3 regions of the Metabacillus sp. KJ11-3 genome follow, and region 1 is predicted to be linked to each of the others. Evidence: riboswitches for the same ligand, from Rfam matches in the RefSeq annotation. Region 1 holds a riboswitch; each other region holds the start of a gene.
The links. A riboswitch is a leader RNA that binds a small molecule or an ion and turns the genes downstream of it on or off. The one in region 1 is predicted to bind thiamine pyrophosphate.
Positions count from the first base shown of each region.

Region 1 (4,292 bases):
AAACTTTGGTCCGCACATTGAACAAAAGTGAGCTGTTTTTGCTCCTTCAGCTGGTAATGTTTCATCATGATATTCCATTGCTCTTTCAGGATCAAGAGAAAGATTGAATTGATCATGCCATCTAAATTCAAACCGTGCTTTTGAAAGCGCATCATCTCGTTGTTGGGCGCCTGGATGCCCTTTGGCTAAATCGGCGGCATGTGCAGCGATTTTATAAGCAATAACTCCTTCCCGAACATCATCTTTATTTGGTAAGCCAAGATGTTCCTTAGGTGTCACATAGCATAACATTGCAGTTCCAAACCAACCGATCATGGCTGCCCCTATCGCTGAAGTAATATGGTCATAGCCTGGGGCGATATCAGTTGTTAGCGGTCCTAAAGTGTAAAAGGGAGCTTCTTGGCAAATCGTTTGTTGCTTCTCGACATTTTCTTTAATTAAGTGCATAGGAACATGTCCAGGTCCTTCAATCATGACTTGAACGTCATACTCCCAAGCAATTTTTGTTAGCTCACCTAGTGTTTCGAGTTCTGCAAACTGTGCTTCGTCATTTGCATCAGCAATTGAGCCGGGGCGTAACCCATCACCTAATGAAAGGGCAATATCATATGCTGATAAAATTTCACATATTTCACGAAAGTGAGTATACAAGAAATTTTCTCTATGATGAGCTAAACACCATTGGGCTAAAATGGAACCTCCTCGAGAAACGATTCCTGTTGTCCGGGTAGTAGTAAGAGGGATATAGTGCAAAAGTACACCTGCATGAATAGTGAAATAGTCGACACCCTGCTCTGCTTGTTCAATAAGTGTGTCACGATACACTTCCCATGTTAAATCCTCGGCAATTCCACTTACCTTTTCTAATGCCTGGTAAATTGGTACGGTACCAACTGGAACAGGAGAATTACGTATGATCCATTCTCTTGTTGTGTGAATGTTTTTTCCAGTTGATAAATCCATAATCGTATCTGCACCCCAGCGAATTGCCCATGTCATTTTTTCAACTTCCTCATCAATTGAAGAAGAAACAGCAGAATTTCCGATATTTGCATTAATTTTCACATGAAAGTTTTTTCCGATAATCATCGGTTCACTTTCAGGATGATTAATATTTGCGGGTATAATGGCGCGGCCACAAGCAACCTCATTTCGAACAAATTCAGGATCCATTTGCTCGCGAATCGCGATAAACTCCATTTCCGGTGTAATCATTCCTTGTCGTGCATAATGAAGCTGGGTAACTCTTTTACCTTGTTTAGCTACAAGTGGAGTTATAGCTTCTGATGGGAATACATCGGATGTTTCGGGAAGTTTTGTTCTATACCCGTTATCTTCTGGTTTCGTTTTCCGACCTGCATAATGTTCAACATCTTGTCGACTTTTAATCCAATTTTCTCTTATTCTACGTAGCCCCTTCGAAATATTTATTTCAGCATTCTGGTCTGTATAAGGTCCACTCGTATCATATACCTGTATAGGTGGATTCTCTTTTTTCTCGAGAGTATTAATCGTTGCTCCTTGTGAAATTTCCCTCATAGGTACTTGAATGTCAGGATGACTACCTTGTACATAAATTTTCTTGCTGCCCGGGAAAGGTTTCTTTACCGTAATCTTCATCTAAATCTCCTCCTAGAAATTCATCTACTTGATTGAAACGGAAGAATAAAAAAACGGGTTCTGAAATTCAGAACCCGTTCGGTAGATGTAGGAAATATAATAAAAGGGGTGCATACAAAACCCTTTTTTAGTTTATTCCCACTTCCCTACGCTGGTATCATCCAGATCAGGTTCAAAGGGTCAAAGAACTTCGAACGCGTTCTTCTCTCAGTCCAGGCTAATGGACTCCCCTAGTAGATAATGGTAATTTGGTTTTAAACAAGGTTAATCATATCACAGTAAAGAGGTAAGTCAACAGAATCTTTTGTACTATCTGAATGTTTTGAAATACATGAAGACTTTCTCTCATATATGAGTGAAAGCCTGACATTTTTTGAAACTATGTTAGTAAGTTTGAACGATAGACAGCATTTTGCGTCTATTTTATAGGTTAAAGGGACTTTTCTACTAACGATGTATGTAATTTCTTCATTCGAACCATCCATTCCTCAGAAAGAACATCTAATGATAAGATCTTTTCAATTCTTTTAATATTATTTTTTTCATGAAAATAAGTATGATGGATGGTGCTAATTGATATTTCCTCTGAATGTTTTTCCAGTAATTTGATAGAGGAGTTAGAATGAATTACTCCTTCTTCTAACACGCGAAAAAAATAACCTGTGTGGCCGTGTTCAACAATTTTATTTAAAAGGGTGTGAATGTTTGTGTATTTATTAATAGTAGAGCATGGGAATCTTCCCTGAGAAACCTGAACAATTGCATCACCGATTTGAAAAATATCACCAACACATACATCTTTTTCTGTCATTCCAGTTAATGTAAGGTTTTCACCAAATGCTGCTTTGGGTAGCGTAGTTTGATAAAGCTGTTCCCAAAACCCATAATGTTCAAATGCATATACGCAAATCACCCGTTCAGAACCACCATGAAAATCATGATTTTCAACATCATCACCGATAATTCCATTTGACATGACCTTTAATTCATTTACTTGATGTTTTGCGATACCTGACTTGAATTCTTTTCCTTTATAAGTAAGGGTAGAGGGTGTTCCCTTACTTAACCAAACAATTTCTCGATCCAAAATATCACTTCCTTTATAAAATTCTATATTCGAGCTGGAAAGATAGAGGGGACTAAATCCTGATTTCTGATAGGATAAAAAATACATCAAGGTTTCCCATTGATGTATTTCCTGCTTATTTCATATGATTACTAATATTTTTCTATTTGCTTACTTGTAGTTTTGCATTCAGTCATTTTTATATTCAATAATTCATCTAAGTATTGACTTGCAATTAATGTTCGATGTGAATTTAAACCATTTTCTCTGGCAATCAAAAACATTTTGTTTCGATATTCTTCTATTAGGGTATCTAGTGTTTTCACAATGAACACCTCACAGTAAACATCTAGGTAAAATGAACCTAGTACCTTTATTATCTGTTAATATTTAAAAAAGTAAATAGATTACTGTGTTTTTTTCCTATTTTCGCAAAAAAAAGTCGAAATACTATATTTAGAACCTAAAAGTAAGTGGGATACAGTTCTTGTGTTGGGAAGTAGAAGGTGATGGGGAGGGTGTAATGATGTGTATATGGGAAATGTTCTGTAAAGAGGAATTGAATATATATAAACGCTACAGGAGGTTGATAAATTACTGTAGCGTCAATTTTACTATTACTAAAATCATCACCTTTTTAAGGATGATCCTATAAGAAAAACCAAGGATTTCTCCTGTATACCTATGTGGGAAGCCTATGGTAATCAATGTCCTCCACGTCCATATCTGAATTGTGCATTTAACTGACCTTGAAGCATCTTTTTCCGGACATCTGCTTCACTTTCCCTTTTCCTTTCTTTTAATCGCATTTCCTTTAAGATTTCTGTTGTTTGTACACCATCCTCTCGTTTATCAGCAATGTCCATCAATGTTTCAATATCGGAAAACGAATATTTACGCGTACCACGATCATTTCGATACGGGGCAATTAATTTTCTTTCTTCATAATAACGAATTTGTCTCAAAGTTAATCCGGTTAGTTCGCTTACTGTTCCTATTGAAATCACCTTTTTATCCTTATAAGAGCGGTCTTGATGATTCAATATCTCCACCCCTTAAACATTTCTTTTTACAAGTATATCCTGTTTTGTTATTAATAACTTCTGTTATGTCAGAAATTCTAACATGGAAATATACTTTTGTAAAAAAGATGTGAGGTTTTTTTACGGTAGGAGTGAATAAAACATAGTTCGAGGTAAAAGAGCATATGCTTAGTTAAGGATATTTAACATTAGAGGATAGATTTTCTATGTAGTTCTTCTTCATCGTTATAGGACTTACTATTTATTTGAAAATAGATATGCTCTGTAAGGTTTTGAAGGAAGGATTTCGGGAATAAAGAAGTAACCTCTTCGTATTGATCTTTACGTGTATTGTAGGAGGTTAAAGTCAATAATTTTCCTTTTTCAATAATCATCATATATAGTTGTTGGTTTTTTGGTTCAGCTAAATTAAGATAATAAACCTTTGTTTGAGAAAGATGTTGTTTCAAAGCAATCACTTTAATTGTCATTCGTTTCAACTCCATGTGTTATTGAAACTATTCTCGACAAAGTTTTGAAAATTTAATCAAATTTATCCCCCTTAATGGGCAGTAAAACTCTTA
Region 1 is NZ_CM147865.1:2,831,126-2,835,417, reverse strand. It holds gene thiC (phosphomethylpyrimidine synthase ThiC) at 1-1,620, opposite strand, end outside; TPP riboswitch at 1,747-1,862, opposite strand; gene AC0L8O_RS14380 (MOSC domain-containing protein) at 2,051-2,707, opposite strand; gene AC0L8O_RS14375 (aspartyl-phosphate phosphatase Spo0E family protein) at 2,839-3,012, opposite strand; gene AC0L8O_RS14370 (MerR family transcriptional regulator) at 3,391-3,729, opposite strand; gene AC0L8O_RS14365 (hypothetical protein) at 3,918-4,199, opposite strand.

Region 2 (4,292 bases), 780 kb from region 1:
TTTCTGCATTCAACCATTTCAATACTGAAAAAAATAAAAAGGAGGGATAGGATGCACGGAGCTTCTGTAACTTCATTAGTTATTGTTATACTCGCAGCCTTTTTAACCCCAATTTTACTCCACCGTTTAAAATTGAATTTTATGCCTGTTGTGGTAGCTGAGATTATCATCGGGTTATTTATTGGAAAAAGCGGATTCAATATTGTTCACGAGGATATGTGGTTGGAGACATTGTCAATGCTTGGCTTTATTTTCCTTATGTTTCTTAGTGGACTTGAAATCGACTTTACAGCATTTGCGGGAGGGAAGAAGAAAGAAAAGCTTCCTTCAGGGAAAAATGCTCCAAATACATTCTTAGTTTCAACAGTTATTTTTGTGGGGATATTTGCCCTATCATTATTACTTTCTTACATATTTGTATGGATCGGTTTAATGGACAATGCCTTCCTCATGACATTGATCATTTCAACCATTTCGCTTGGTGTTGTTGTTCCTACTTTAAAGGATGCCGGCATTATGAAATCCAACATCGGTCAAATTATTTTGCTGGTCGCTGTTATTGCTGATTTAGTAACGATGATTTTACTTGCTGTTTTTGCCTCTATATATGGAGGAGGAGAAAGCAATACATGGCTGCTACTCATTCTGTTTGGAGCAGGTGTTGCGCTCTACTTCTTAGGAAAAACGTTTATGAATCGGTCGTTCATTGAAACAATGTCAAAGGGAACCATTCAAATTGGGACTCGTGCTGTTTTTACTTTAATCATTTTATTAGTGGCAATCTCAGAGACTATAGGGGCAGAAAATATTCTTGGAGCCTTTTTAGCGGGGGTATTAGTATCACTCCTATCTCCTAACAAAGAAATGGTTCAAAAACTTGATTCGTTTGGATATGGTTTCCTTATTCCGATTTTCTTTGTAATGGTTGGGGTTGATTTAGATATATGGGCATTATTCCAAGACCCTAAAATTTTCATTTTGATCCCATTATTGTTTATCGCTTTACTCATTTCTAAAATTGTACCCGTGTTGTATTTGAAGAAATGGTATGACATGAAAACCACTTTAGCTTCAGGGTTCTTGTTAACATCAACCTTATCATTAGTTATTGCAGCAGCGACAATCGGGGAAAGGATGGAAATCATTACTTCTCAAATGTCAGGAGCCTTGATTTTAGTTGCTGTTATTACGAGTATTGTGACACCAATATTCTTTAAAAAGCTGTTCCCTAAAACGGAAGCAGAGCCTACAAAAATTAAAGTTGCATTTATTGGTGCAAACCAAATGACATTACCTGTTACAAGGGAATTAAATCCAGATCTTTATGAAACAACGGTTTATCATATTCAACAAGACAAGATTGATAAGCAAATAGCTGAATCATTATTCGAAATTAAAGAAATTAGTGAGTTTCAGGTTGATGCTTTAAAAGAACAGAATGCATTTGATGTTGATATGATCGTTGTGGCAACTGGAGATGAACAAAAAAATGCTGCGATTGCCCTGTATGCAAAAGAAGAACAAGTTAATCGGGTAATTGCGAGTGTTGGTTCACCAGATTTAGCAAGTAAATTAAAAGATGAAGAAATCGACATCTTCTCAACACTACTATCTACGAATACAGTACTGCGTGCTTTAATTGAAGCACCAAGTGTGATGAGAATTTTAACAAACCAAGAAACTACTCTTTACCAAATCAATTTAAACAATCCAAAATACGATGATATTTTATTACGCAACTTTCCGTTTACAGGTGATATCATTTTCGTAAGAATTTTCAGAGGAAAAGATTCCATTGTACCTCACGGTGATACAGACCTTAAACTCGGTGACCGCCTCATCGTCACAGGCTCAAGAGAATATGTAAATGAACTGAAACAGGAGTTGGAGTTAGTCTGATTCTTATATATAAAAAATTACTTTTCATGATTCTATAACAAAACTAATTAGGTTGATTGAAGCGGAAGGTACGAGACTCCAGTGGGAATAGCGTGGCAGGTGAGATCCCACAGGCGTGTGCGCCGAGGAAGCTCACCGCACGCCCCACGGAAAGCGAGTATCCTGGAGCTTCAATCAATCACACGATAATAAGTGAATAGTACAAAGTTTACCGAAAACAAGGATGATAAAAAAATAATTTCTTGAAAGTTTGCACACATTTGGTATGATAATAGTAATTAACAAATAAATATTGGCAATCAACCGCTAGGGGAGCCCTATACAATGGGCTGAGATTAAAGTGATTCTTTAAGACCCTTATAACCTGATCTGGTTCATACCAGCGTAGGGAAGTGGATTACAGCATGATATATAAATGTATGTAAAACCACTTTTCTATGGAAAAGTGGTTTTTTTATTTGCCATAAAAGAACTAGGTGATCGTAATGGAATTCCATGTCATAACAGATGGTAAGCAATCCATAGATGAACTGATATCTAGATTGTCAATCATTCACACTGAAGTTGATTATATCCATATTCGAGAAAAAACAAAATCAGCTTCAGACATAATGGAGCTCTTATCTGTGTTAGTGGACATAGGTGTACCAAAGGAAAAGCTCGTCATAAATGATCGAATGGATGTGGCTGTTTTACATAACATACCTAATCTTCATTTACCAAGTCATGGCTTTTCGATTCAAGAAGTAATAAAATACAGCCCTTCATTTAGAATCGGCCGATCGATTCATTCTTTAGAGGAAGCGATTCAATGTGAGAATGAAGGCGCAGATTATTTATTATATGGTCATATTTTTGAAACAACGTGTAAAGTTGATCTTTTGCCTCGGGGTGTCGAGCAGTTAAAGGACATTTGTAAAAACGTCACAATACCGGTTATCGCAATAGGAGGAATTACTCCTGAAACAATTGATCAACTAAACCAAACAAATGTACATGGTGTAGCGGTTATGTCTTATGTCATGGAGAGCATAGACCCCAAGAGTGCATTGATGAAATTAAAAAAGGTAGTAGAGGAGAGATACAATGAGCAAGCACTATGATGTAGGAATTGTTGGTGGAGGAATCATTGGTCAATCGATTGCCTATCAATTGGCAAAAGAAGGTATCTCTGTCCTTGTGTTGGATCGTCATAAAGGGGGATCTGGTGCGACAAGTGCTGCAGCAGGAATGCTTGGAGCGAATTCTGAACTTGAACAGAATGATGCTTTTTTCCAGTTTGCGAAGGAAAGTCAACGACAATATCATCTATTACAAGATGAACTTTCTCATTTTTCACAGATTCATATACAACTAGTTGATAAAGGAATGTATAAAGTAGCTTTATCTCAAGAAGAAGCCATAGCTTTAAAAAACGCGGTACAACATCATGAAACACTTGAATGGCACACAAGGGAAACAGTTTTAAATCACGAACCTTCTGTTTCAAGTGAAATTGAAGGAGCACTTCATATCCCTGAGGATGGTCATGTTTCACCAAAACATGTTTGTGAGGCATTTACAAAATCAGCTAGTTTACTTGGTGCAACTTTTATCGAGAATGCTCCCGTTCAGTCCATAAAAAAAGCATCGGTCAATGACTATCTACTCAGTACACCACAAGGAGATTTTACTTGTAATAAAGTAGTTATAGCGAATGGCGTTTGGAGCGGTTACTTCTTTAAACAGTTAGGGTTACCAAATGGGATGAAGCCTGTTAAAGGAGAATGCTTGGCAGTAAAAAGTAATACATTGCATTTGGAAAAGACCATTTTTTATGATCATTGCTATATTGTTCCCAAAGGTGATGGAAGATTTGTCGTTGGTGCCACGATGGTAGAGGATGACTGGAGTACGACACCATCTTTAGGAGGAATTCATGCGTTAATTGAAAAGGTCTCCCCGCTTGTGCCTGGGATATCTTCTGCACAACTTATAAGTACCTGGGCAGGGTTAAGACCACAGTCAGAGGATGGAAAACCTTATATTGGGGTGCATCCTGAAGATGATAATATTCTATTTGCAACAGGACATTACCGAAACGGAATCCTGCTTGCTCCTAAAACAGGAACGATGATAAGGGATTTTATTTTAAAGAAAAAGATAGATGAAAACTATGTGAGAGCATTCTCTGTAACGAGAAATTTAGCACAGTCTAATGAGGTGATCGTATGAGCATAAAGCTTAATGGAGAGTTGGTTGATCTGAAGGAAGATGTTAAGACAGTTCAGCAGTTATTAGCTTTTTATCAGTTGGAAAACCGTCTGGTTATCGTAGAACATAATCGGGAAATTGTCGTAAAGGATCAATATGATTCAACAACCATTCAACATGGGGATGAAATTGAATTAGTT
Region 2 is NZ_CM147865.1:3,610,965-3,615,256, reverse strand. It holds gene AC0L8O_RS17980 (monovalent cation:proton antiporter family protein) at 52-1,899, shown strand; TPP riboswitch at 2,198-2,307, shown strand; gene tenI (thiazole tautomerase TenI) at 2,385-3,002, shown strand; gene thiO (glycine oxidase ThiO) at 2,986-4,113, shown strand; gene thiS (sulfur carrier protein ThiS) at 4,110-4,292, shown strand, end outside.
Region 2: another riboswitch for thiamine pyrophosphate. It lies ahead of tenI (thiazole tautomerase TenI); the one in region 1 lies ahead of thiC (phosphomethylpyrimidine synthase ThiC).

Region 3 (4,292 bases), 2.2 Mb from region 1:
CCACCGCTTGTGCGGGCCCCCGTCAATTCCTTTGAGTTTCAGTCTTGCGACCGTACTCCCCAGGCGGAGTGCTTAATGCGTTTGCTGCAGCACTAAAGGGCGGAAACCCTCTAACACTTAGCACTCATCGTTTACGGCGTGGACTACCAGGGTATCTAATCCTGTTCGCTCCCCACGCTTTCGCGCCTCAGCGTCAGTTACAGACCAGAGAGTCGCCTTCGCCACTGGTGTTCCTCCACATCTCTACGCATTTCACCGCTACACGTGGAATTCCACTCTCCTCTTCTGCACTCAAGTTCCCCAGTTTCCAATGACCCTCCACGGTTGAGCCGTGGGCTTTCACATCAGACTTAAGAAACCGCCTGCGCGCGCTTTACGCCCAATAATTCCGGACAACGCTTGCCACCTACGTATTACCGCGGCTGCTGGCACGTAGTTAGCCGTGGCTTTCTGGTTAGGTACCGTCAAGGTACCAGCAGTTACTCTGGTACTTGTTCTTCCCTAACAACAGAACTTTACGACCCGAAGGCCTTCATCGTTCACGCGGCGTTGCTCCGTCAGACTTTCGTCCATTGCGGAAGATTCCCTACTGCTGCCTCCCGTAGGAGTCTGGGCCGTGTCTCAGTCCCAGTGTGGCCGATCACCCTCTCAGGTCGGCTACGCATCGTTGCCTTGGTGAGCCGTTACCTCACCAACTAGCTAATGCGCCGCGGGTCCATCTGTAAGTGACAGCTAAAAGCCGTCTTTCAATTTTAAACCATGCGGTTCAAAATGTTATCCGGTATTAGCTCCGGTTTCCCGGAGTTATCCCAATCTTACAGGCAGGTTACCCACGTGTTACTCACCCGTCCGCCGCTAATCTTTGGGAGCAAGCTCCCTCAGATTCGCTCGACTTGCATGTATTAGGCACGCCGCCAGCGTTCGTCCTGAGCCAGGATCAAACTCTCCAATAAAGTGTTTGATATAGCTCATGAAAGTTTTGTACTATATAGTACGTTTTTGTTAATCGAAATTAACGTTGGCACGCTTGGTTTTGTTTAGTTTTCAAAGATCATTTGTTTGTCATTCTCTCAGAGGCGACTTTATCAATATAACATCTTACAAACAGCTTGTCAACACTTATTTTTCATTGTTGTTTTTTCTGTTTGTTTTCTTGCTCATCACCACCGCAGCAGCGACGTTTAATAATATATCACGATATTTTTATTACTGCAAGCACTTTTTTCATTTTTATTTATTTTTAAATGAAAAATTGATAGTAAACATCTAATTTAGTCTGCGAACCATCTAGTTGATTATATGATTGTACCAAAAAAGGATACAGAAAACGATCTGTATCCCTATAAGAATGATTATCTATATTTTTAATGCATTCCTTCAACAATAAAGTTCCCAATTATTGTATTGTTGTTCTAACAATACAATTGTTTTATATCCTTCAACATCATTTATATCAAGCAAAATATTCTTCAATATATAGAACGATCTGATTTCTGGAGGAGTCTCTTCTTTTTTAATCGATTCGTCAAATAATGCAGGAGCTAATTTTATATGTTCCTCACAGTAACTTTTCCACTTTTGTAAGTGGCACTTATTTTCATCTGCTGAAACTTCATATATATGTATTAGCTTTTGATAAGCTCGATGAAGAGTAAAAAGACATTTCGAGCGATGGATCACTTCAATAAGTAATGATTCTACTAAATAATATTCTTTGGAATCAAAAGCCCAGGCAGCATTCCCTAAAAGGAAACGACAATCGTCTCTCTTGGTTATTGCCATACTATTGGGATGATCTATATCCTCCCCTTTTATACTTCCCCCAAATGACCACTTTGTACAATTTCGGATAAAAGACCTTTCATGCGGATCTAGGTTATCCCAAAATTCAACAAGTTGTAATTGATGAATGATTCCCCCATACTTCTTTTCTTTTTGCTGAACCTTCAAATTCCTACTAAAAGCAGGTTGTTTGAATTGAAAGATATTTTTAATTCCCATATATTCACCTCGTGGACAATTCTGGTGAATTATATGTACTGCCCTGTTGGATAATTACAATAAATCATTCAGATCTCTCTAATTCTATTTTTTAGTTGTTGATTCGTTAATGATGGTGTATAGTTATGTCTAAAATAAATAATACGTTTAAACCACAGGGGGAGCCTTTTTGCTGAGATTGAATGACTTCGATCATTCTAACCCTTTGAACCTGTTAGTTAATACTAGTGTAGGGATGTGGATGATCATCTATAAATGTAATGTTTGGACTACTTATGATCATTCCAACCATTGCTTTTTTTATTTTATTCACAGAAATGAAAGGTTCCCTTTGGTTTAATAAAAAAGTGAGGGAATAGGATTGCAAAGAAATCAGCGTTTAGTATTTTTAATCGAAGTTGCCATGTTAGGGGCTTTAGCATTTTTATTGGATTTATTATCAGGGGTCATCGGGAAATTACCACAAGGTGGATCTATTTCATTAGGCATGATACCAGTATTTATTATGGCATATCGCTGGGGATTAAAAGGCGGATTATTAACTGGACTTATTTTAGGTTTGTTACAAGCTATTTTTAACCCGTATATTGTTCACCCTGTTCAAGGGTTCCTCGATTATTATTTAGCTTTCACTTTAGTAGGAGCAAGTGGTATATTCTATAAAGCTATACAAAATGCATTAACTAATAAAAATCGAAAAGTGGCCATTTTATTTATAACACTGGGAACCATTTTAGGCGGCATCCTTAGAGCAGCTGCACATATCATTGCAGGAGTTTTCTTTTTTGCTTCTTTCGCACCGGAAGGAACACCCGTTTTGATCTACTCGATCGGATACAATGCTTCCTATATGATTCCTACAATAATAGTTTCAGCCATTGTTGCTAGTTTATTATTACTAACAGCTCCTCGATTGGTAAATAGAAAATAGTTCATTACCTTGGTCTTTGACCAAGGTTTTTGTTTGTCTATTTCATCTATCCCTTATATCTTTTTAAAAAGTTATCATATTCAATCGTTCTCCGGCATGTATTAATAGAAAGACTAGAATGTATATAACGGAGGACAAAAGATGAGTATATCCCTGGCTATTATTCTACTAACTTTATTTCTATCTTTATTTCACTTTTCCTATGGATATAAGGAAGCTATTCGAATTAGTAATGAAGAAGGACCTGTTCACGGTTTGTCTTTAATTATCAGCTTCCCCTTGGGTTTTGTATTTGCTTATCTATGTTCAATTTTTTACTTGCAATAAATTCCAGAGGATGGATCATAGGGTTCGGAACCCTATGATCCATCCTCTTTTCATGCATAATCACCGTCATTTTTTTAGGGCCTTGTTCATATGTATAAAGAATATAAAAGATCACCTATCTTGGAGGTCACATTGAAAACATTTATCCGGGTCTTAAAGAATTCAATCTATTTTTCACTAGTTTTTTGTGTACTTTTTGTCATTTCTGTATGCATCCATTTATTTTTCAACATAAAAATTTCTACATCTTACAGCATCATCATGACGCTGCTTTCCTTTTTATTTTTTTGTTTTTGTCTTTATTTAATTCTTTGCCCAAAGAAAGATTTTATATTTATAAACAAAAGAAATGGTATTCTACCGTTTATTTTGCTAACCATTAGTTCGACTTTTTTATCTATCTATTTTTTATCCATCAATCTTATGATTGCAACAGAGCTTGGAGAAAACCTGACTATTGAAGAAAAATACCAATTATATCTGATTCCTTTTCAAAAGAAAACTGTCACGCTGGCTGATTATCAAGAGATGAAGGAAGATAAATTGACGTCTACATATGGTCATGTAGATATTTATCATGATCCGGAAGAAATCGAATTAATTCCTATAATTGAAGATTCACTTGATAAAGCTGATAAACTTACAACGGCGATTTTCGGAGAGGTGAAAGATAATCAAATTGATTTAATCCTTCATTCCTCAACTCAAGAATTATATGAAAAAACATCATTAATTGAAACAATGGGATATTTTGATGATCCAAACAACATAATAGGTATCGCCATTACAGACAAATCAAACATCCTCGCTGATCAGATGCCTCAATCTTTTTATTTTCAAAGTACACTTCTACATGAATATACACATTATCGTTTACAAGCATTTATCAAGCAACAAGGCCTCTATGTATATAGAATTCCTTTATGGTTTCATGAAGGCGTTGCAGAATACGTCGGAATGTATAATGTAGCCCATAGATATTATCCTTTTCAAGAGGTTGAATTTGTAAATCTTGATAGCCACCAAGATTGGG
Region 3 is NZ_CM147865.1:673,795-678,086, reverse strand. It holds rRNA gene AC0L8O_RS03470 (16S ribosomal RNA) at 1-953, opposite strand, end outside; gene AC0L8O_RS03465 (hypothetical protein) at 1,378-2,001, opposite strand; TPP riboswitch at 2,149-2,254, shown strand; gene thiT (energy-coupled thiamine transporter ThiT) at 2,363-2,932, shown strand; gene AC0L8O_RS03455 (gluzincin family metallopeptidase) at 3,392-4,292, shown strand, end outside.
Region 3: another riboswitch for thiamine pyrophosphate. It lies ahead of thiT (energy-coupled thiamine transporter ThiT); the one in region 1 lies ahead of thiC (phosphomethylpyrimidine synthase ThiC).